2 linked regions of the Saccharopolyspora erythraea NRRL 2338 genome follow. The protein of the gene in region 1 interacts with the protein of each later gene in a pairwise test. Links are inferred from orthologs where the notes say so. Each region holds a gene or a part of one and is shown in the gene's direction. Other genes may lie near its edges.

What was found.
Region 2: the proteins of SACE_RS10990 (region 1) and panC interact in binary tests that used the Escherichia coli proteins (3 or more experiments, as listed by UniProt). The link is inferred for Saccharopolyspora erythraea NRRL 2338 from one-to-one orthologs.

Annotation. Positions count from the first base shown.
Region 1 is NC_009142.1:2,430,948-2,441,303, reverse strand. What follows is about bases 2,488-5,433. They hold SACE_RS10990 (NUDIX hydrolase), read left to right. Parts: upstream 2,488-3,672; coding sequence 3,673-4,194; downstream 4,195-5,433. Other genes in these bases: SACE_RS10985 (aldo/keto reductase), read right to left, coding at 4,419-5,360; dop (depupylase/deamidase Dop), read right to left, coding at 2,488-3,552. In the rest of the region: prcA (proteasome subunit alpha), read right to left, coding at 1-578; prcB (proteasome subunit beta), read right to left, coding at 655-1,500; SACE_RS11000 (ubiquitin-like protein Pup), read right to left, coding at 1,707-1,898; more of dop, read right to left, coding at 2,053-2,487; arc (proteasome ATPase), read right to left, coding at 5,501-7,294; SACE_RS10975 (Rv0361 family membrane protein), read left to right, coding at 7,856-8,533; SACE_RS10970 (tRNA (adenine-N1)-methyltransferase), read right to left, coding at 8,606-9,436; SACE_RS10965 (site-2 protease family protein), read right to left, coding at 9,520-10,356.
Region 2 is NC_009142.1:447,856-458,214, forward strand. The notes cover bases 6,908-9,856. They hold panC (pantoate--beta-alanine ligase), read left to right. Parts: upstream 6,908-7,902; coding sequence 7,903-8,811; downstream 8,812-9,856. Other genes in these bases: SACE_RS01990 (Rossmann-like and DUF2520 domain-containing protein), read left to right, coding at 6,921-7,832; panD (aspartate 1-decarboxylase), read left to right, coding at 8,864-9,355; SACE_RS02005 (type III pantothenate kinase), read left to right, coding at 9,412-9,856. Outside these bases: GTP cyclohydrolase I FolE, read left to right, coding at 1-246; folP (dihydropteroate synthase), read left to right, coding at 246-1,094; folB (dihydroneopterin aldolase), read left to right, coding at 1,087-1,476; folK (2-amino-4-hydroxy-6-hydroxymethyldihydropteridine diphosphokinase), read left to right, coding at 1,498-2,001; SACE_RS01970 (MerR family transcriptional regulator), read right to left, coding at 2,060-3,004; SACE_RS01975 (DUF3180 domain-containing protein), read left to right, coding at 3,122-3,586; SACE_RS01980 (DUF6779 domain-containing protein), read left to right, coding at 3,778-5,013; SACE_RS01985 (PrsW family intramembrane metalloprotease), read left to right, coding at 5,067-6,773; more of SACE_RS02005, read left to right, coding at 9,857-10,209; lysS (lysine--tRNA ligase), read left to right, coding at 10,299-10,359. UniProt on the Escherichia coli protein: Catalyzes the condensation of pantoate with beta-alanine in an ATP-dependent reaction via a pantoyl-adenylate intermediate.

The DNA of each region.
Region 1 (10,356 bases):
GTGCCCTCGCCGCCGGAGGACAGCGCCCGGATCGCCAGACCGGCGGCCTCGGCCAGCTCCAGGCCGTCGGAGAAGGAGTCCTTGAGGGTGGTGGTGATGGTGTCGGCCTGCCCGCCCATCACCACGTACTGCGGCTCGTCGACGATCGACCCGTCGTAGGTGAGCCGGTAGAGCTGGTCGTTGTCGGCGGTCTGGCCGACCTCGGCCACGCAGATCTCCACCTCGAACGGCTTGATCTGCTCGGTGAAGATCGCGCCCAGGTGCTGGGCGTAGGTGTTGGCCAGCGCCCGGCCGGTGACGTCGCGGCGGTCGTAGGAGTAGCCGCGCACGTCGGCGATCCGGACCCCGGCCACCCGCAGGCTCTCGAACTCGCTGTAGCGGCCCACCGCGGCGAAGCCGATGCGGTCGTAGATCTCCGACACCTTGTGCAGCGTCGTCGACGGGTTCTCGGCCACGAACAACACGCCGCCCGCGTACTTGAGGACCACCACGCTGCGTCCCCTGGCGATGCCCTTGCGAGCGAGCTCGGAACGCTCCCGCATCAGCTGCTCGGGAGAGGTGTAGAACGGCATCGTCACGACTGTGCACTCCTGGATCGAATCGTTCGCCCGCGCCCGGGCGGCGAGGTTTCTCGGTGAGCAGGGGTGGGTGGGCTCAGCCGCCCGGGTTCTGCATGCGGCCGTTGACGACCTCGGTGGCGATCTCGGCCGCGCGCTCCTCGGGGACCCGCGTCGCACCGTCGGTCCCGGTGATGGTGATGATCGACGGGTAGATCCGGCGCGACAGGTCGGGTCCGCCGGTCGCGGTGTCGTCGTCGGCGGCGTCGTAGAGAGCCTCGACCGCGGCGCGGACCGCGGTGTCGACGTCGGCGTCGGGGTCGAAGCGCTTCTTCAGCGCGGACTTGGCGAACAGGGATCCGGAGCCGACTGCGTAGTAGCCGCCGAGCTCGTTGTAGCGGCCGCCGGTGATGTCGTAGGACACGATCCGGCCCGCGCGGTCGGGGTCGTCGGCGTCGACGTCGAAGCCGGCGAACAGCGGCAGCACCGCCAGCCCCGCCATCGCGCCCTGGAGGTTGCCGCGCAGCATCGTGGCGAGCTTGTTGGCCTTGCCGTCCAGCGACAGCGAAACGCCTTCGAGCTTCTCGTAGTGCTCCAGTTCGATGGCGTAGAGCCGCACCATCTCCAGCGCGATGCCCGCGGTGCCCGCGATGCCCACGGCGGAGTAGTCGTCGGTGACGTAGAGCTTCTCCATGTCCCGCTGGGCGATGAGGTTGCCCATCGTCGCCCGGCGGTCCCCGGCCAGCAGCACTCCGCCGCGGAAGGTGAGGGCGACGATCGTGGTCCCGTGCGGGGCCTCCACGGCGCCGTCGGGGACCGGGCGGCTACCCGGCATCAGTTCCGGGGCCGCGACCCGGAGGAAGTCGGTGAACGACGACGATCCCGGGGTGAGGTAGGCAGCGGGCAGGGCCTGACCCGGGAACCGGGTCGAGCTGGATTCCATCGGCGACATCGTCTCCTGCTCTAACTGGTGTCACGACAAAACCTGTGACCTGAGGACAGGACTGCACTCTAGTCAAGATCGGCGCGGGACCGGCACCGTCGGCACCCGCGCGGTGCGCGACCGCACCGCGCCGGGACGCGCCAGGGCGGTGCCGGGCCGGTGTGGACACCGGCCCGAACCGCCGACGGCGCGCGCGCCGATCCGGACTACTGGCCGCCCTTCTGCACGTAGGCGCGGACGAAGTCCTCGGCGTTCTCCTCCAGGACGTCGTCGATCTCGTCCAGGATGGCGTCGACGTCCTCGCCGAGCTTCTCGCGACGTTCCTGACCGGCGGCCTCGGGACCCGATTCCTCTTCGCCGTCGCCGCCGCCGTGCCGCTGAACCTTTTCCTGCGACATCTTGCCTCCCGGTGGTCGCACTCGGCGGATGCCGGCCGACGATGCCGGACATCCATGCTTTGAACACTACCCATCCGACCACCCGTTCGCCCACAGCCATGCGGGCGTCGTTTCGATCATCCGCCCGCTGCTGACGTGCGCGAAGCGTGGTGTCTCACCCCTTGGTCAGGGAGTCCACGAGCTCCTCGGCGCTGCTCGCGGCGTCGAGCAGCTCGCCCACGTGCGCCCTGGTCCCGCGCAGCGGCTCCAGGGTCGGGATCCGCACCAGCGACTCCCGTCCCAGGTCGAAGATGACCGAGTCCCACGAGGCGGCCGCCACCGACGCCGGGTACCGCTCCAGGCACCGGCCGCGGAAGTAGGCCCGGGTGTCCTCCGGCGGCGAGGTGACCGCCGCCCGCACCTCCTCCTCGCTGACCAGGCGCTTCATCGAGCCGCGGGCGACGAGCCGGTTGTAGAGGCCCTTGTCCATCCGCACGTCGGAGTACTGCAGGTCGATCATGTGCAGCCGCGGCGAGGCCCAGCCGAGGCTGTCCCTGGTCCGGTAGTTCTCCAGCAGCCGCAGCTTGGCGGGCCAGTCCAGCCGGTCGGCGCAGTCCATCGGGTCGCCGCCGAGCAGGTCCAGCACCTCGCCCCAGGTGGCCAGCACGTCGCGGGCGGCGCGTTCGGCGCCGTGGGAGTCCAGGTGGGCCGCCGCCCGCTCGTGGTAGGCCCGCTGCAGGTCCAGGCCGGTGAAGCGCCTGCCGTCGACCAGCTCGACGGTCTGCTTCAGGCCGGGGTCGTGGCTGATGAGGTGCACCGCCTGCACCGGGTCGGCGAGCTTGAGGTCGTCGAAGCGCTCCCCCGCCTCGATCATGTCGAGCACCAGCGCGGTGGCGCCCAGCTTGAGGTAGGTGGAGGTCTCGGCGAGGTTGGCGTCGCCGATGATGACGTGCAGCCTGCGGTACTTGTCGGCGTCGGCGTGCGGCTCGTCGCGGGTGTTGATGATGCCGCGCTTGAGCGTGGTCTCCAGGCCGACCTCGACCTCGATGTAGTCCGAGCGCTGGGAGAGCTGGAAGCCGGCCTTCTCACCGGCCTGGCCGATGCCGACCCGCCCGGAGCCGCAGACCACCTGCCGGGAGGCGAAGAACGGCGTCAGCCCGGTGATGACCGAGGTGAACGGCGTGCTGCGGGCCATCAGGTAGTTCTCGTGGGTGCCGTAGCTGGCGCCCTTGCCGTCCACGTTGTTCTTGTAGAGCTGCATCGGGGCGGTGCCGGGCACGCTGGCCGCGCGGATCGCGGCCTCCTCCATCACCCGCTCGCCCGCCTTGTCCCATACGACCGCGTCCATCGGGTTGGTGACCTCGGGAGCGGAGTACTCCGGGTGGGCGTGGTCGACGTAGAGCCGCGCCCCGTTGGTGAGGATGACGTTGGCCGCGCCTAGGTCGTCGCTGTCCGAGCCGTTGGGCTGCTGGGCAGCCGCCCCCAGGTCGAAGCCGCGGGCGTCGCGCAACGGCGACTCGACCTCGTAGTCCCAGCGCGCCCGGCGCGCCCGGGGGATGTCGGCCGCCGCCGCGTAGGCGAGCACGATGTGGGTGGAGGTGAGCACCGGGTTGGCGCTCGAGTCTCCGGGCACCACGATGCCGTACTCCACCTCGGTTCCCATGATCCGCCGCATACCTCGCAGCGTACGGGTTCCGGAGCCGTTGGCGGAGTGCCGGACGCGATGTGTGACCCGGCAATCGCACCGCGTGTGCGAAGAACCGGTGCGGGTGGTGCGGGTGGGATGATCTTCGGCGTGAGCGGCGAACACGAAGAGGTGGCGATCTACGACGCGTCCGGGCGTGTCGTCGGCAGCGCCCCGAGGGGGCGGATGCGCGCAGAGGGGCTGTGGCACGCGGCGGGCGAGGTGCTGCTGCTGTCACCCGGGCGCACCGAGGTCTACGTGCACCGGCGCACCGAGACCAAGGACATCTACCCGGGGATGCACGACTGCTGGGCCGGTGGCGTCGTGGCCGCGGGCGAGGACCCCGCTGTCACGGCGGTGCGGGAGCTGGCCGAGGAGCTCGGCGTGGCGGGCGTGCGCCCGCGGTTCCTGTTCCACACCGTCCACGAGCGGGGTTCGGTGCGCTTCCACGCCTACCTGTACGAGGTGCTGTGGGACGGCCCGGTCGTGCACCAGCCCGAGGAGGTGGCCGAGGGGTGGTGGATGCCGGTGGAGGAGCTGCGCGAGCGGCTCAGCGACCCGAGCTGGCCCTTGGTGCCCGACGGCCGCCAGTTCGCCCAGGAGTGGTTCGCCGGGCGGGCAGGGAGGCGCTGAGAGCCCTCCGGCGGCGTCAGTGCCCGCCTTTGACGCTTCTTTGAAGCGGCAGCCGCTTGGCCCACCTGGCAACCGGCACCGCCGCGGGTTCTCAGGCGTTCTCTGGCGAGGACAGCTTTTTCGCGGCGTATGGGCGATACATGAGAAAAAGGATCCCGGAGCCAGAGGACACCTGAGGTTCCGCCACCGGAACCGCTACGAAAGGTGACCGCGAAGACAGGCGATCAGTGCCACGGCAGCGCGGCGCGCTCACCCCAGTAGGTCGCGGCGTCGCGGGTGACCGGCGCGAGCTCGTCGAGGTCCTGGCGGCTCAGCACGACGTCGCGCACGGCCAGGTTGGACATGAGCTGCTCCACGCTGGCCGGGCCGATGAGCACCACGTCCGCCCACGGCTGCGCCAGCACGTGGGCCAGCGCGACGGCGTCGGGGCCCACTCCGTGGCGCTGGGCGACCTTGAGCACCGCCTCCGGCGGTTCGACCGCCAGCCTGCCGTTGGCCAACGTCTCCTTGACCAGCACCCGCCAGCCGCCGTGGTGGGCCTCGGCCAGCGCCCGCCCCGCCGAGGGCTCCATCGAGTTCCACGTCGACTGCACGGCGCCGAAGAGCTGGGTGCCGCCCACTTCCAGCTCCCAGCCGCGTTCGATGGCCTCGGCCTGCGCGGCCCCGCTGGTGGAGAAGCCCAGCCGGACGCCGGAGTCGCGGATGCGGGCGAGCTCGTGCTGCAGTTCGAGGTCGTCGAACAGCGGGCTGTCGGCGGTCAGGGAGTGCACCTGGTAGAGGTGGACCCGGTCGCCGAGCAGCTTGCGGGTCTCCGCCCACTGCGCGCGCAGGCGCTCCACGGAGTGCTCCTTGACCTCGTGGACCTCCGTCTCGATCCGCCACTGCGCGACGTAGGCGTAGCCCCACTTGCTGGAGACCGTGACGTCCTCGTGCCCGCGTTCGGCGAGCCAGCCCGCGAGGAACTCCTCGGCGCTGCCGTAGGAGCGGGCGGTGTCCACCCAGCGCAGCCCCTGGGCGTGCGCGGCGTCCAGTACCAGCTTGGTGCGCTCCCGCATCTCGTCGGCCGTGCGCAGCCCGGGCAGGACCCCGGTGCGTCCCACGTTGATGTAGGCGGGGCGGCCCAGCGCCGCCAACCCGACGCCGAGGCGCTGTTCGGTCGAGATCATGCCCCGAAACCTAACCGGTCGGCGCGCGCGCCGACACTCGGCGCGGTCCGGGGCCGCCACCGGCGTGGGTGACGGCCCCGGACCCGTTGTCGTCGCTCAGGCGGCGCGGCCGCCCGGCAGGGCGACCAACTGCACCGCGCCTACAGGTACTGGCCGGTGTTGGTGGCCGTGTCGATCGCCCGTCCGGACTCCTGGTTCTTGCCGCTGACCAGGGTCCGGATGTAGACGATGCGCTCGCCCTTCTTGCCCGAGATCCGCGCCCAGTCGTCCGGGTTGGTCGTGTTGGGCAGGTCCTCGTTCTCGGCGAACTCGTCGATGATGGCGTCCTGCAGGTGCTGGACCCGCAGACCGGGCTGGCCCGTCTCCAGCACGGCCTTGATGGCCGCCTTCTTCGCCCGGTCCACGATGTTCTGGATCATCGCGCCGGAGTTGAAGTCCTTGAAGTACAGGACCTCCTTGTCCCCGTTGGCGTAGGTGACCTCCAGGAACCGGTTCTCGTCGGTCTCGGCGTACATCCGCTCGACGGTGGTCTGGATCATCGCCTCCACGCACGAGGCCTGGTCGCCGCCGAACTCCTTGAGGTCCTCCTCGTGGATCGGCAGCTGCCTGGTCAGGTACTTGGAGAAGATGTCCTTGGCCGACTCGGCGTCCGGACGCTCGATCTTGATCTTCACGTCGAGCCTGCCGGGCCGCAGGATCGCCGGGTCGATCATGTCCTCGCGGTTGGAGGCGCCGATGACGATGACGTTCTCCAGCCCCTCCACACCGTCGATCTCGCTCAGCAGCTGAGGAACGATCGTGGTCTCCACATCGGAGGACACGCCGCTGCCGCGGGTGCGGAAGATCGAGTCCATCTCGTCGAAGAACACGATCACCGGAGTGCCCTCGGAGGCCTTCTCCCTGGCCCGCTGGAAGATCAGCCGGATGTGCCGCTCGGTCTCGCCCACGAACTTGTTGAGCAGTTCGGGACCCTTGATGTTCAGGAAGTAGGACTTCGCCTGCCCGTCGTCGTCGCCCCGCGAGGCGGCGACCTTCTTGGCCAGCGAGTTGGCCACCGCCTTGGCGATGAGCGTCTTGCCGCAGCCCGGAGGGCCGTAGAGCAGGACGCCCTTCGGCGGCCGCAGCTGGTACTCGACGTAGAGGTCGGAGTGCAGGAACGGCAGCTCCACCGCGTCGCGGATCTGCTCGATCTGGTTGCCCAGGCCGCCGATGTCGTTGTAGCCGACGTCCGGGACCTCCTCCAGCACCAGGTCCTCCACCTCGGCCTTGGGCACGAGGTCGTAGGCGTAGCCCGCCTTGCTGTCGACCAGCACCGAGTCGCCGGCCTTGAGCCCGGACTCGGCCAGCGGCTCGGTCACCCACACCACACGTTCCTCGTCGGTGTGCCCGAGCACCAGAGCCCTCGGGCTCCGGGTCACCGCGTCGACAGGCAGGAGCTCCCGGAAGGTGCACACCTCACCGGTCTGTTCGAACGCGCCCGCCTCCACCACGGTCAGCGCCTCGTTCAGCCGCACCGACTGACCGAGCCGCAGGTCCTCGGTGGCCACGTTCGGCGACACCGACACCCGCATCTTGCGGCCGGAGGTGAACACGTCGACCGTGCTGTCCTCGTAGGCGTGCAGGAACACCCCGTAGCCGCTCGGCGGCTGGGCGAGGCGGTCGACTTCCTCGCGCAGGGCCATGAGCTGGCTGCGCGCTTCCTTCAGGGTTTCGGTGAGTTTGGCGTTCCGTTCGGTGAGCTGGCTCACTCTCTCGGATGCCTCGGCCAGCCGCTTTTCCAGCAACCGGACCTGCTGAGGGGACTCGTTGAGCTTTCGGCGCAGCAGGGCCACCTCGTCTTCGAGCAGACGAATCTGGCTGTTGAGCTCGGCATCTCCACCGATCTGCTGCTCGCCGCCCTCCTCAGGCCGGCTGCCGGGACGGTCGTGCTGCATGTCGGCACCCTCCTCCCGTGCTCGTACCACCACGGTACCGGCGATCACCGACGACGGCGGCGTCGTGATTGCCCGCCGGATCGCCCAGAGTGCCACACAATTCGGCGAACTCACATGAATGACGCCGGGTCGGTACCGCCGCGACCGCCTCCCAGCAGGGCACCGGCGACCACGCTGTGTCGATGATCATGGGCCGTTCGGTGCGGCCCGGGGTGCCCCGGCGACGCGGATACCCGGTGGCAGACGGGCATGTTCGGCGTTGCGCCACGCCGTCGGCCACCCGCTGTGGCATCCGGGTGTACGACTCCGGCAACCGGGTGTCATTGTCCGGAAGCCCACCGTGAGCACCCCGGAACTTCTCCCATCATTTGGAACAACCCCCGTCGCGCGGGCCCCGCCGCGCATGGCGGCCACCGCGGACCGGCGGCGTTCCGGAGCACGATTCGGTGCCGAAATCGTCCACTCCCCACACCGCGCTCGGCGGGCTCTGGTCTACTTACGCCCGCCGTGCACACCGGACGGCGCCCTTGACAACCGAAACCACTCGGGGGAGGACGCGCAATGACCTATCCGCCGCAACAGCCAGGTCCAGGCGGGTGGGGCCAGCAACCCGCGGGCGGCGGGATTCCCGCCCAGGGCCCGCAGCAGCCACCGCAGCAGCAGCCCGCCTGGTACGGCAACCAGCACACCGGCTGGGGCCAGCCCGGGCAGCAGGCGCAGCCCACGCAGCAGGTACCGGCCTTCGGGCAGCAGACGCCGCCCCAGGCGCCCGACTGGGGCGGGGAGTTCGGTCCGGGGAGCTGGATCCAGGAACCGGGTGGTTTCGCCGACGTCGAGCCGCCGCGCAGGAAGTCGAAGCTGCCCTGGATCCTGGGCGGCGCGGGAGCGGTGGTCGTGGCGGGCGGGGTGGCCGCCGGGCTGTTCTACTTCATGGGTGGCGGCCCCGGCGAGGCCAGGCCGGCCGCCCAGGCGGTGGTCGACAAGGTCAACGCCCACGACTTCGCGTGGCTGGCCGACAACCTGTGCCAGGCCAACCACCAGCAGCTCAAGTCGGCCCTCAACCAGCTCGAGCCGTGGCAGTTCGACATCCGCCTCGGCCAGGTCACCGAGCAGGGAGACCAGGCCACCGCGAAGATCTCGGGCACCTACGTCGAGGACGGGGTGGCCCACCCGGTCGAGCAGACCATGGGCCTGTCCGTCGAGGACGGTCAGTGGAAGCTCTGCAAGCTGGAGCAGTGACCGGACCCGTCTCGCAGCGGCCCGTCCGGCGTGAAGCCGGGGCGGGCCGTTCCACGTCGGCGCCGGTCCGGCTCAGCCCTTGCTCGGCCTGCGCTGCGGCCTCGGCGGCGTCACGCCGTCCGCCAGCCTGCGCGTGACCAGCAGGAACGCGGTGTGGGCGACCATCCGGTGCTCCGGGCGGACCGCCATGCCGACCACGTGCCAGGGCCGGACCAGCGTCTCCCACGCCTGCGGCTCGGTCCAGCACTGCTGCTCGCGGATGGCCTCGGTCACCCGCGAGAGCTGGGTGGTGGTGGCCACGTACACCACCAGCACCCCACCCGGCACGAGGTTGTCGAACACCGTGTCGAGCACGTCCCATGGCGAGAGCATGTCCAGCACCACCCGGTCGACCTGCCCGCCGTCGTAGTTTTTGACGTCGCCGACGCGCAGGGTCCAGTTGCCGGGCACGTCGCCGAAGAACTTCCGGACGTTGCGCTCGGCGTGCTCGGCGTGGTCCTCACGCACCTCGTAGGAGGTGACGCTGCCCTCGTCGCCCACCGCGCGCAGCAGCGAGCAGGTCAGCGCCCCGGAGCCCGCACCGGCCTCCAGCACCCGCGCGCCGGGCCGGATGTCGCCCCACATGAGGATCTGCGCGGCGTCCTTGGGGTAGATGACCTGCGCCCCGCGCGGCATCGACAGCACGTAGTCGGCGAGCAGGGGCCGCACGGCCAGGAACGAGGTGCCGCCCGCGGAGGTGACCACCGACCCCTCGGGCTGTCCGATCAGGTCGTCGTGGGCGAGCGCGCCGCGGTGGGTGTGGTACTCGCCGCCGGTCTCGAGGACGACGGTGTAGTGCCGCCCCTTCGGGTCGGTCAACTGGACCCGGTCGCCCGGCCGGAACTCACCGCTGACGGTGCTCACTCGCGTCGAACCTCCTGGATGTCTGGCCGCCCACCGGCGGGCACGGCGGACCATCGTCCCAGAAGGACCCGGCGCGTCCTCGCTCACCCGCGCCGTGCGTGCGCGTGCAGCGCGCTGCGCAGATCCTCGCGGCGCAGGACCCCGTTGGGCCTGCCGTCGGCGTCGAGGACCAGAAACTGCCAGGCCAGCACCGACTGAACCCGTTCCAGGACCGCCTCGGGCGGCTCGCCCGCGAGCAGGATGGTCTCCGGGCCGACCGGCTCCGACGCCCGCTCCGCGGGCTCCAGCGGCGCGTGGGCGGCCAACCGCTCGGCCGCGGTCTCGTCGAGCAGCCCGACGGCCAGGCCGTCGGCGCGCACCAGCACCACGCCGCGGCCCGCGGCGGCGACCAGCGCGTCGCGCACCGGGCTCTCGGCGGGCAACTGGAGCACCGGGCGGACCAGGTCCTCCAGCCGCAGCCCGTCCGGCCAGTGCCTGCGCTGCTCGGCGTTGTGCTCGGCCCCGGCCCCCGCGACGACGAACCAGGCCAGCAGCACGCACACGCCCAGCCGCAGCCACTGGTCGTCGGCGTTGCCCAGCAGCCCGACCAGCGCCCACACGATCAGACCCACCGCGACGGCTCCGGCGCCGACGACGCCCGCGGTAGTGCCCGCGTGCCGCCGTCCGGTCACCGCCCAGGTCAGCGCCCGCAGCATCCGCCCGCCGTCGAGCGGCAGGCCGGGCAGCAGGTTGAAGACGCCCACCGCGAGGTTGGCCACGCAGGTCTGGGCGACCAGCAGCCACACCGCCCCGCCGGGCGGCAGCGCCAGCCAGGCGACGCCGGTGAGCCCGGCCAGCGCGATCGACACCGCAGGCCCGGCGACCGCGACGACGCCTTCCTGGCCGGGTCGGGGCGGTGTCCTGGAGATCTCGGTGATCCC
Region 2 (10,359 bases), 2.0 Mb from region 1 along the record:
CTGGTGGATCTCTACGCCAAGCGCCCGCAGGTGCAGGAGCGGCTCACCTCGCAGGTCGCCGACGCGCTGATGCGCAGGCTGGAGCCGCGCGGGGTGATCGTCGTGATCGAGGCCGAGCACCTGTGCATGGGCATGCGCGGCATCCGCAAGGCGGGTTCGATGACCACGACCTCGGCGGTGCGCGGGATCTTCCGCAGCTCCGCGTCGTCGCGGTCCGAGGCGCTCTCGCTGATCAGGGGCACGTGATGCATCCCAAGCTGCCGAACCCGCGCCGGTGCGCGGTCATGGGCGTGCTGAACGTGACACCGGACTCGTTCTCCGACGGCGGCCGCTACCTCGACCGCGCGGCCGCGGTGGCGCACGGCGTGGAGATGCACCGCGCGGGCGCCGACATCGTCGACGTGGGCGGTGAGTCGACCCGGCCGGGTTCGGAGCGGGTCGACGCCGAAACCGAGATCGACCGGGTGCTGCCGGTGGTCACCGAGCTGGTCGCCCAGGGCGTGCCGGTCAGCGTGGACACCACGCGGGCGCGGGTCGCGGCGGCGACGGTGCGGGCCGGGGCGACGGTGATCAACGACGTCTCCGGCGGCCTCGCCGACCCCGACATGGCCAAGGTCGCCGCCGAGACCGGGGTGCCGTGGGTGCTGATGCACTGGCGCGGCCACAGCAAGAACATGAACTCGCTGGCCGTCTACACCGACGTCGTCACCGAGGTGCGCGACGAGCTGAGGCGGCAGGTCGATGTCGCACTGGAGGCCGGGGTCTCCGAAGACGCCATCGTGCTGGACCCCGGTCTGGGCTTCGCCAAGACCGGCGCCGACGACTGGCTCCTGCTTCAGCGGCTGGAGGTGCTGGTCGACCTCGGGTTCCCGGTGCTGGTTGGAGCTTCGCGCAAGCGGTTCCTCGGCAGACTGCTCGCCGACGCCGATGGCAACCCGAGGCCGCCCGCAGGGCGTGAGACCGCCACCGCCGTGGTCTCGGCGCTGGCAGCCGACCGGGGGGCTTGGGGCGTGCGGGTGCACGACGTCGTCGCCTCGTTGGACGCGGTCGCGGTGACCGCCGCGTGGAACAGCGGAGGAGAGCTCGGTGGCTGACCGGATCACCCTGACCGGCTTGAAGGTCCGCGGCAACCACGGCGTGTTCGACCACGAGAAGCGCGACGGGCAGGACTTCCTCGTCGACATCACGGTGTGGATCGACCTGGCGGGCGCGGCCGCCGACGACGACCTCGCGCAGACGCTGCACTACGGGGAGATGGCCGAGCGCGCGGCGGCGATCGTCGGGGGCCCCTCGCGCGACCTGATCGAGACGGTGGCCGCCGAGATCGCCGACGACATCATGACCGACGGGCGCGCGCACGCCGCCGAGGTCACCATCCACAAGCCGTCCGCGCCGATCCCGCTGAGCTTCGCCGACGTCGCGGTGACGATCCGGCGTTCGCGCCGCGGCGGGCGCGGCAACGTCGTCCCGGCCTGAGCCGGTAGCGGGGAGGTCGCGGTGAGCAGGGCAGTGCTGTCGTTGGGGTCGAACCTCGGTGACCGGCTGGCGCACCTGCGGCTGGCCGTCGAGGGCTTCTCCGACGTGCTGGTCGCGGCGTCGCCGGTGTACGAGACCGCGCCCTGGGGTGTGACCGACCAGCCGGACTTCCTCAACGCGGTCATCGTCGTGGAGTCGGCCGGCGTCGACGAGTGGGGCTGGCTGCGGCGCGGGCAGGAGTTGGAGCGCGCCGCCGAGCGCGTGCGGGAGCGGCGCTGGGGCCCGCGGACGCTGGACGTGGACGTGGTGTCGGTCGACGACGTCCGCAGCGACGACCCGGAGCTGCTGCTGCCGCACCCCGGCACGCCCAGCCGGGCGACCGTGCTGATCCCGTGGCACTCGATCGACCCGGAGGCGCAGCTTCCTGGTCGCGGTCCGATCGCGGCGCTGCTCGCGGCGCTGCCGGAGGACGAGGTGTCCGGGGTCCGGCTGCGCGCCGACCTGGATCTGCGGCCGTCAGGCTGAACGAAGCGGGTTGTCCGAAGTGGAACAGGGCCGCCGAGCGCGGCGGCCCTGTTCCCCGCTACTCGGCCGACGCGCGCAGGGCGGCGGCGAGCCACTTCGAGCTGGCCTCGGTGTTCGGGTGCTGCGGCCAGCCGTTGATCGTGGCCATCAGCTCCCAGTAGCGGGAGAGCCGCTCGTCGTGCTGCTGGTAGTAGTCGGCCAGCCAGTTGCGGAACTCCGCCGAGTCCGGCTTGCCGTACTCCTCCGTCGACAGCTCGACGATCCGCGCCACGAGCGCCGCGGCCTCCGGCCCCTCCGGCGACGTCCCCGCCTCGGCGGCCTGTCGCGCCTGGTCGGTGACCTCCCACCACTTGTGGGCGTCCTCCGGCGCCGGACCGCTCATCGTCTCCCCGGCGTCCCTACGGTCGGAGTGCTCCTGGGAGGCGCTGCGCACCAGGTGCCGGAAGTCCGGGTCGGCGACCAGCTCCGCGAGCTCGATCCACGCCTCGACCTGCTCGGTCGACGGGTCCTCGGGCAGGTTGGGCTTGGCCGAACGCATCCACTCGGCGAAGTCGGGGTTGATGTTGAGCCCCTCGGTCATCTCGTCCCAGAACTCGTCGATGAGCCGGTTGCGCTCGGAGTCCGACATCTTGGCCAGCTTGTGCATGAGTCTCACCTCTTCGGTCGTGCGGCGTAGCTTCACGACCGCGCGCAGCACCGCCCGGCGGGTCCGCAGCAGGCGCATCTGCTGTTCCAGCAGTGCGAGATGTGCTTCGGCCAGCTTCGGCAGCGTGGTCTCGCGCTCCAGGACGCTGCGGACCTCGTCCAGACCGGCCCCCAGCTCGCGCAGCGTGCGGACCAGTTCCAGCTTCGAGATCGCCGAGACGTCGTATAGGCGGTAACCCGAGTGCGTGCGGTCGGTGGGCGGCACCACGCCGCTGTCGGCGTAGAACCGGATCGTCTTCACCGGCAGGCCGGTGCGCCTGGCGAGTTCGCCGATCGTGTAGAGCCTGGTGTCGTCCACGTCAAAGCACCTTCGACCCTCCAGCAGGGGGAGACTCAAGCGCTGATTCTCCGCCGTTGCCGTCAGCGGCGGTGCGGGTGGGATGCTTGTGGCGTGGACCCGCAGCACGGAGAACACATGTCCTTCACCAAACCGCGGCAACTGGTGGCGGCTGCCCTGGTCGCGGCGGTCCTGGTCTACCTGCTCGTCCGGATGGCCTACGGGGTGCTGCCGCAGCTGCCGACGTTCGCCGGGGCGACCCTGCTGCTGATCGCGCTGATCGACGTCGTGTTCGCGCTGACCATGCGTCCGCGGCTCAAGCGCAAGCCGGGTACCGAGCCGGTCGACCCGCTGACGGCGGCGCGCGCGGTGGCGCTGGCGAAGGCGTCGTCGCTGGCCGGGGCGATCATGGGCGGTGTGTGGGTCGGCCTGCTGGCCTACCTGCTGCCGGAGCGCGGGACCGTGCAGGCGGCCGGCGCCGACACCGTCGCGGCGGTGATCGGGCTGGTCAGCGCGGCCGCGCTGGTCGCGGCGGGGTTGTGGCTGGAGCACTGCCTGCGCAACCCGGACGAGCCCGAGGAACCGCTCGACGACGAGGACTGAACCGCAGGTGCTCTCCGACGAGGGCTGAACGGCCGGTGCGCGGGGACGAGGATCGGCGGCCGATGCGCGGGAAACCGGGCGCGTTCGGATGCGTTGATCGGGTGTTCTCGCGTGGGCCGATCAGACCAATGTGGAGCCGCGTTGTTCGCCTCCAGGTCTCGAACAGATAAACGCCCGGTACCGTGGTGCGCATGTCCGACCGTGGCAGTACCGAATCCGCGTCGCGAGACGGGCGTGCGACGGCGCTGTGGGTCGGTGCGGTTTTCCTCGCCGCGGCCGCTACCGCGGTCCTCGTGCTCAGCGACGACTCCCGGCTGCTCAAGCTCGGCCTGGTCGCGGCGCTGTGGGCGGCGCTGATCGCGGCCTTCGCGGTGGCGCGCCTGCGGGGACGCGCGGCCGAGGACGCCGAACGCGCCGCCGAGCAGCAACGCATCTACGAGCTGGAGCTGGAACGCGAGGTGGCGGCCCGCCGCGAGTTCGAGCTGGAGGCCGAGGCCGAGGCGCGCCGCCGGGTCGCCGAGGAGTCCGACAGCGAGATCCAGGCGCTCAAGACCGAGCTGCGCAACCTGCGGGAGAGCCTGGAGCAGATGCTCGGCGGTGACGTCCTGTTCGAGCGGGTCGCGCTGCGGGCGGAGTCGACCAGGGTGCGGTCGCTGACCGAGAACGGCGCGACCGGCGCGCAGAGCACGTCGATCCAGCAGAGCTGGGGCCGCGAGCTGACCTCGGGGCCCGGCGGACACGTCAACGGCAGGCTCACCGGTGGCGTCATCACGCAGGCGGGCGGCACGGCAGGGCCGGCGGCCCCCGCCGGGAGCGTCCCGCCCACGACCGTCAACGGCACGGTGTCGGCCAACGGCCCGGGGACACCCAACAGCGCGGGGTCGGCTGCGGCCGGCGGTGCGGCTCCGGTCCAGGGCGCGGCTCCGGGCAACGGGGCCGGGACGACGCCCGCCGGCGGGAAACGGGGCGGCGCGGGTGGCGGCTCCACGCCGGTCACCGACCCCATCCCCGCGGCGGGAGGCGCCAGCGGGCAGTCGGGCGGCGCGCAGAACACCGAGCTGATCAGCCGCCTCGGCGGCGAGCCGCCGCGGGACGAGCAGCGCCGCAGGCCCAGCCGTCCCCCGCGCCCGAAGCCCCAGCCCGCGCGCAACGAGACTCACGCCGCGCACCCGGCGCCCGCCCGGCGGGAGAAGCCGCAGTACGAGCGTCCGGACCCCGCCGGTGCGCGTTCCGGCCAGCAGGCCCGATCGGGTAGAGAGGCTCCGGCCGCCGAATCGACCCGCAAGGTGCAGGCACCCAAGGCCGCCGAGGAGCCATCTCCGCAGGTGGATGCGGGTGCGCACGCCGAGGGGACGTCGGTGGACGAGCTGCTGGCCGCCTACGGGGGCTCCGGCGGGACCAAGCGCAGGCGCCGCCGGAAGGAATGACGGCAACCGACGGTCCGATGCCGGTGGACGGCTCGGCGTTTTAGGGTTTTGTCGTGTCCACTCCTGATCTTCGGGAGCCGGCGCCCGACCTCTCCGGGGCGCGCCGGCTCCAGACCCGCAAGCACCACGTCGTCGGGTGGCCGATCGCGGGCCTGATCGTGCTCGGGATCTGCGGCCTGGTGATGGTCGGCGTGACGACCTCCAGAGTCGGATCGCTGCCCGCTCTCGTAGGCGCGGTCGCCGCGCTGCTGCCGGTCGGGGTGGTCTTCGCCGCGATCGTGTGGATCGACCGCTGGGAGCCGGAGCCGCCGCTCCTGCTGCTCGGCGCGTTCCTGTGGGGAGCAGGGGGAGCCACCGCGTGCGCGCTGATGCTCAACGACGCCGTCACCGGGCTGGGTGACCTGCTGCTGGGGGCCAACGACCACCGCTTCTTCAGCCTGGCCGTGATGGCGCCACTGGTGGAGGAGGCCGCCAAGGCGCTGTTCGTGGTGGGCCTGTGGTTCCGCCGCCGGGCCGAGTTCAACGGGATGGTCGACGGCATCGTCTACGCGGCGCTGACCGCGGCGGGCTTCGCCTTCACCGAGAACATCCTGTACTTCGGCAAGGCCTTCGCCGAGGGCGGCCTCGGCGGCGTCAGCGGCGGCGTGGTCGCGGTGTTCATCCTGCGCGGGGTGCTCGCGCCGTTCTCGCACCCGCTGTTCACCGCGATGGTCGGTATCGGGATCGGTCTCGCCTCGCGGACCACCAACGGCCGGATGCGGGTGCTGTGGCCGGTGTTCGGGTTCCTCGCCGCCGTGGTGCTGCACGCGGTCTGGAACGCGTCGACGCTGCTCGGCGGGGTCGAGTTCCTCAACATCTACTTCCTGTTCATGGTTCCGATCTTCTTCGGCACCGGGTGGATCGTGCTCTGGCAGCGCAAGCGCGAGCAGCGGATCGTCGCCGAGCAGCTCCCGGTGCTGCAGCGCGCCGGGCTGATCGTGCGCAGCGAGGTCGAGATGCTGGCGAGCCTGGCCGGGCGCCGGGGCTGGCTGCGCAAGGTCCGCCGCAGCGCGGGCGGCGATGCCGCCAAGGCGGTCCGCGACTACCAGATCGCCGTCACCGAGCTGGCGTTCCTCCAGCACCGCGCGTCCGAGGGGCGCACCACCAGCGCCGTCCGCCGGGCGCGGCGGGAGAAGCTGATCGAGGACCTCAAGCACGCGCGGCGGTCGGCCGCGGGCAGCCAGCAGGCGATCCAGACCGCGCGGATCAAGATCCACGAGCTGACCCAGCTCAACCTCAAGCGCCCGCGCCGGTCGGAGGGGCCGGTGCGTCCGAAGCGGAGCACTCCGGTCGGCCCGCCGATCCACGGAACGCCTCCGGCGCAGGGCCAGGGGCCGGTGCCCGCGCAGGAGCGCGGGCCGCACCACGCCTCCCCGGACCACGGCCCGTTCCCGTCGCAGGACCAAGGCCGGTTCCCGTCCCAGGACCAGGTCCCGCCGTTCCCGTCTCAGGACCAGGTCCCGCCGTTTCCGTCTCAGGACCAGGCCCCGTTCCCGTCGCAGGACCAAGGCCGGTTCCCGTCCCAGGACCAGGTCCCGCCGTTCCCCTCCCAGGAGCGTGGCCCGCACCAGCCCCAGGCCCAGGGCCGGGCCAGGGACCACCGCCAGGTCCCGCCGCCGCAGGAGCGCGGTCCCGGCCAGGCGCCGCGCGGTGCGGTGCCGCCCGAGCACGGGTCGCGTCGTCCGCCGGAGAACGGGCCGGTTCCGCCGCCGGGCGGCTGACCGGCGGCCCCGCGACGTCAGCCGCATCCGCCGGGGCGCCGCTGTGCGTCGCGCCACCCGGGTGGCACGGCGCGGATGTTTTCGGGCTACTCTCGCGCTGCTGTCCGGTACCCGGCAGACGGGACTGGAACGGTTGGGAGGACGAACGTGGCTGCTGGTCGCCCGCCTCGGCGCGGAGAAGGCCCCCGGCTCCGCGTCGGAGTGATCTCCGCGGGGAGGGTCGGTGCCGTGCTCGGCGCGGCTCTGCACCGCGCGGGGCACCAGGTCGTCGCGGTGTCCGGAGTTTCGGCCGCGTCGCTGCGGCGGGCCGAGGAACTGCTGCCGGACGTGCCGGTGCTGCCGCCCGACGACGTCGCCGCGCAGGCCGACCTGGTGCTGCTGGCGGTGCCCGACGACGCGATCGCCGGTCTGACGCGCGGTCTGGTCGCCACCGGATCGCTGCGCGCGGGGCAGATCGTGGTCCACACCTGCGGCGCGCACGGTGCCGGCGTGCTTTCGGCGGCCACCGAGATCGGCGCGCTGTCGCTGGCGCTGCACCCGGCCATGACCTTCACCGGTCGCGCCGAGGACGTCGAGCGCCTGGCGACGGCCTGCATGGCGGTGACCGCGGTGGGCGAGGACGAGGCGGGCTGGAGCGTCGCCGAGGCCCTGGCGCTGGAGCTGGGCATGGAGCCGGTCCGGGTTCCCGAGCAGGCGCGCGGGCTCTACCACGCCGCGCTGACCCACGGCGCCAACCACCTGATCACCCTGGTCAACGACTGCGCGGACCTGCTGCGCGACGCCGGGGTCGAGATCCCCGACCGGGTGATGGCGCCGATCCTGTCGGCGTCGCTGGACAACGCGCTGCGCTTCGGCGACCGCGCCATCACCGGCCCGGTGATGCGCGGCGACGCGGGCACGGTGCGCGCGCACCTGGCGGCGCTCAACGACGACGACCCCGACGCGGTGCCCGGCTACCGGGCGCTGGCGAAGCGGACCGCCGAGCGCGCCGTGCGTTCGGGCGTGCTGCGCGCCGACATGGCATCCGACGTGCGCGACGCGCTGGAAGGGGAGCCGTGAGCCACCCGTCCGGGCGTCCGCTGAACGACACCCCTCGCGCGGGTGTTCCCCGAGCCGCCGAGGAGCTGCGATGACCGCACCCGAGAGGGTCGGCGCGGGTCCGGGCTTCGCCCCGGGCGCGCTGACCGTGCACCACCACCCCGACGAGCTGGCCAAGGTCACCCGGGCGCTGCGGGCGACCGGGCGCAGGATCACGCTGGTGCCCACGATGGGCGCGCTGCACGAGGGCCACCTGGAGCTCATCCGCCGCGCGCGCCGCGACTCCAACAGCGTCGTGGTCGTGTCGATCTTCGTGAACCCGCTGCAGTTCGGGCCCGGCGAGGACTTCACCAGCTACCCGCGCACCTTCGAGACCGACGTCGAGGCGTGCCGCGCCGAGGGCGTGGAGCTGGTCTTCGCCCCGGACCGCGACGACGTCTACGGCCCGGACCCGCAGATCACCGTCCACCCCGGTCCGCTGGGCGACGAGCTCGAGGGCGCCAGCAGGCCGGGGCACTTCGCCGGGGTGCTGACCATCGTGGCGAAGCTGCTCGGCATCGTCCGCCCCGACCTGGCGCTGTTCGGCGAGAAGGACTACCAGCAGCTGGTGCTCATCCGGCGGATGGCGCGCGAGCTGAACATCGACACCGCGATCCAGGGCATCCCGATCGTGCGGGCGCCCGACGGGCTCGCCCTCTCCTCGCGCAACGTCTACCTCAGCGAGGAGGAGCGCGGGGCCGCGCTCGCGCTGTCGGCGGCGCTGGCCGCGGGCGCGCACGCGGGCCGCGAGGGGGCGGAGGCGGTGCTGCGGGCCGCCCGCGAGGTGCTGGCCACCGAGCCGCTGGTGCGGCTGGACTACCTGGAACTACGGGACACCGAACTCGGCGCCGCCCCCGCCGAGGGCGAGGCCCGGTTGCTGGTCGCGGCGAAGGTCGGCGAGACCAGACTGATCGACAACGCCCTGGTGCTGCTCGGCGACCAGGGCGACAGCCGGCCCTGAGCCACCCCCGATACCCGGCCAGCGGTCCGGCTCCCCCCGAAGGAGGTCTGCGATGTTCCGCACGATGCTGAAGTCCAAGATCCACCGAGCCACGGTCACCCAGGCCGACCTGCACTACGTCGGGTCGGTCACCGTTGACGCCGACCTGATGGACGCCGCCGACCTGCTCGAAGGCGAGCAGGTGGCGATCGTCGACGTCACCAACGGCGCGCGGCTGGAGACCTACGTGATCACCGGCGAGCGCGGCTCGGGCGTGATCGGCATCAACGGCGCCGCCGCGCACCTGATCGAGCCCGGCGACCTGGTGATCCTGATCTCCTACGGGGTGATGGACGAGCTGGAGGCGCGGTCGGTGCGGCCGAAGGTGATCTTCGTCGACGCCGACAACAGGATCGTCGAGCGCGGCCAGGACCCGGGCCACGCCCCGGCGGGCTCCGGGCTGGCCGGCACGGCCGCCTCGGTCACCTCGGCGATCACCGAGGCCGCCGCCGAGACCGACGACGCGGCCAAGCTCGACGCCCTGCTCCAGCAGCCGGAGCACTGATCGACGCCACGCGGGCGGCCGGCGCCCCGCACGACACGCTGAGGGAAGGGACGACGGTGCTGCTCGCCATCGACGTCGGTAACACCAACATCGTGCTCGGTCTCTACGCCGACGAACCGGCGGAGGGCGCCGACCCGGTGCTGGTCCGCGACTGGCGGATGCGCACCGAGCCGCGGATGACCGCCGACGAGCTCGCGCTGACCGTGCGCGGGCTCCTCGGCTCCTACGCCGACCGGATCACCGGCATCTCGGCGCTGTCCACGGTGCCGTCGCTGCTGCGCGAGCTGCGGGTGATGCTCGGCCGCTACTGGACCGACGTGCCGCGGGTGGTCGTCGAGCCGGGCGTGCGCACCGGGGTCCCGCTGCTGGTGGACAACCCGAAGGAGGTGGGGGCGGACCGGGTGATCAACACGCTGGCCGCCCACCACCTGCACGCGACGAACTGCGTGGTCGTGGACTTCGGCACCTCGACCAACATCGACGCCATCTCGGCCAAGGGCGAGTTCCTCGGCGGCGCGTTCGCGCCCGGCATCGAGATCTCGCTGGACGCGCTGGCCTCCCGCGCGGCGCAGCTGCGCAAGGTCGAGCTGGTGCGGCCGCGCTCGGTGATCGGCAAGAACACCGTGGAGTGCCTCCAGTCGGGCATCCTCTACGGGTTCGCCGGCCAGGTGGACGGCCTGGTGCGCCGCATCGTGGCGGAGCTGGAGTCCACCCACGGCGGGCCGACGACGGTGATCGGCACCGGCGGGCTGGCGCCGCTGGTGGTGACCGAGTCCGACACCATCTCCCACCACGTGCCTGACCTGACCCTGCTGGGCCTGCGCCTGGTGTACGACCGCAACTTCGGTTCCTGACACCGCCGCCGCGCGGCGGCCCGCGGCATCGAGCGCGGTCGGACGCCTGGTGTCAAGTCGCCGTGAGCAGGTACGTACCCTTGTTGCCCGTGACTGACCAGGACCGTTCCATCCCCACCGCCGCGGACGCCGAGGGCGTCGACGACCTGC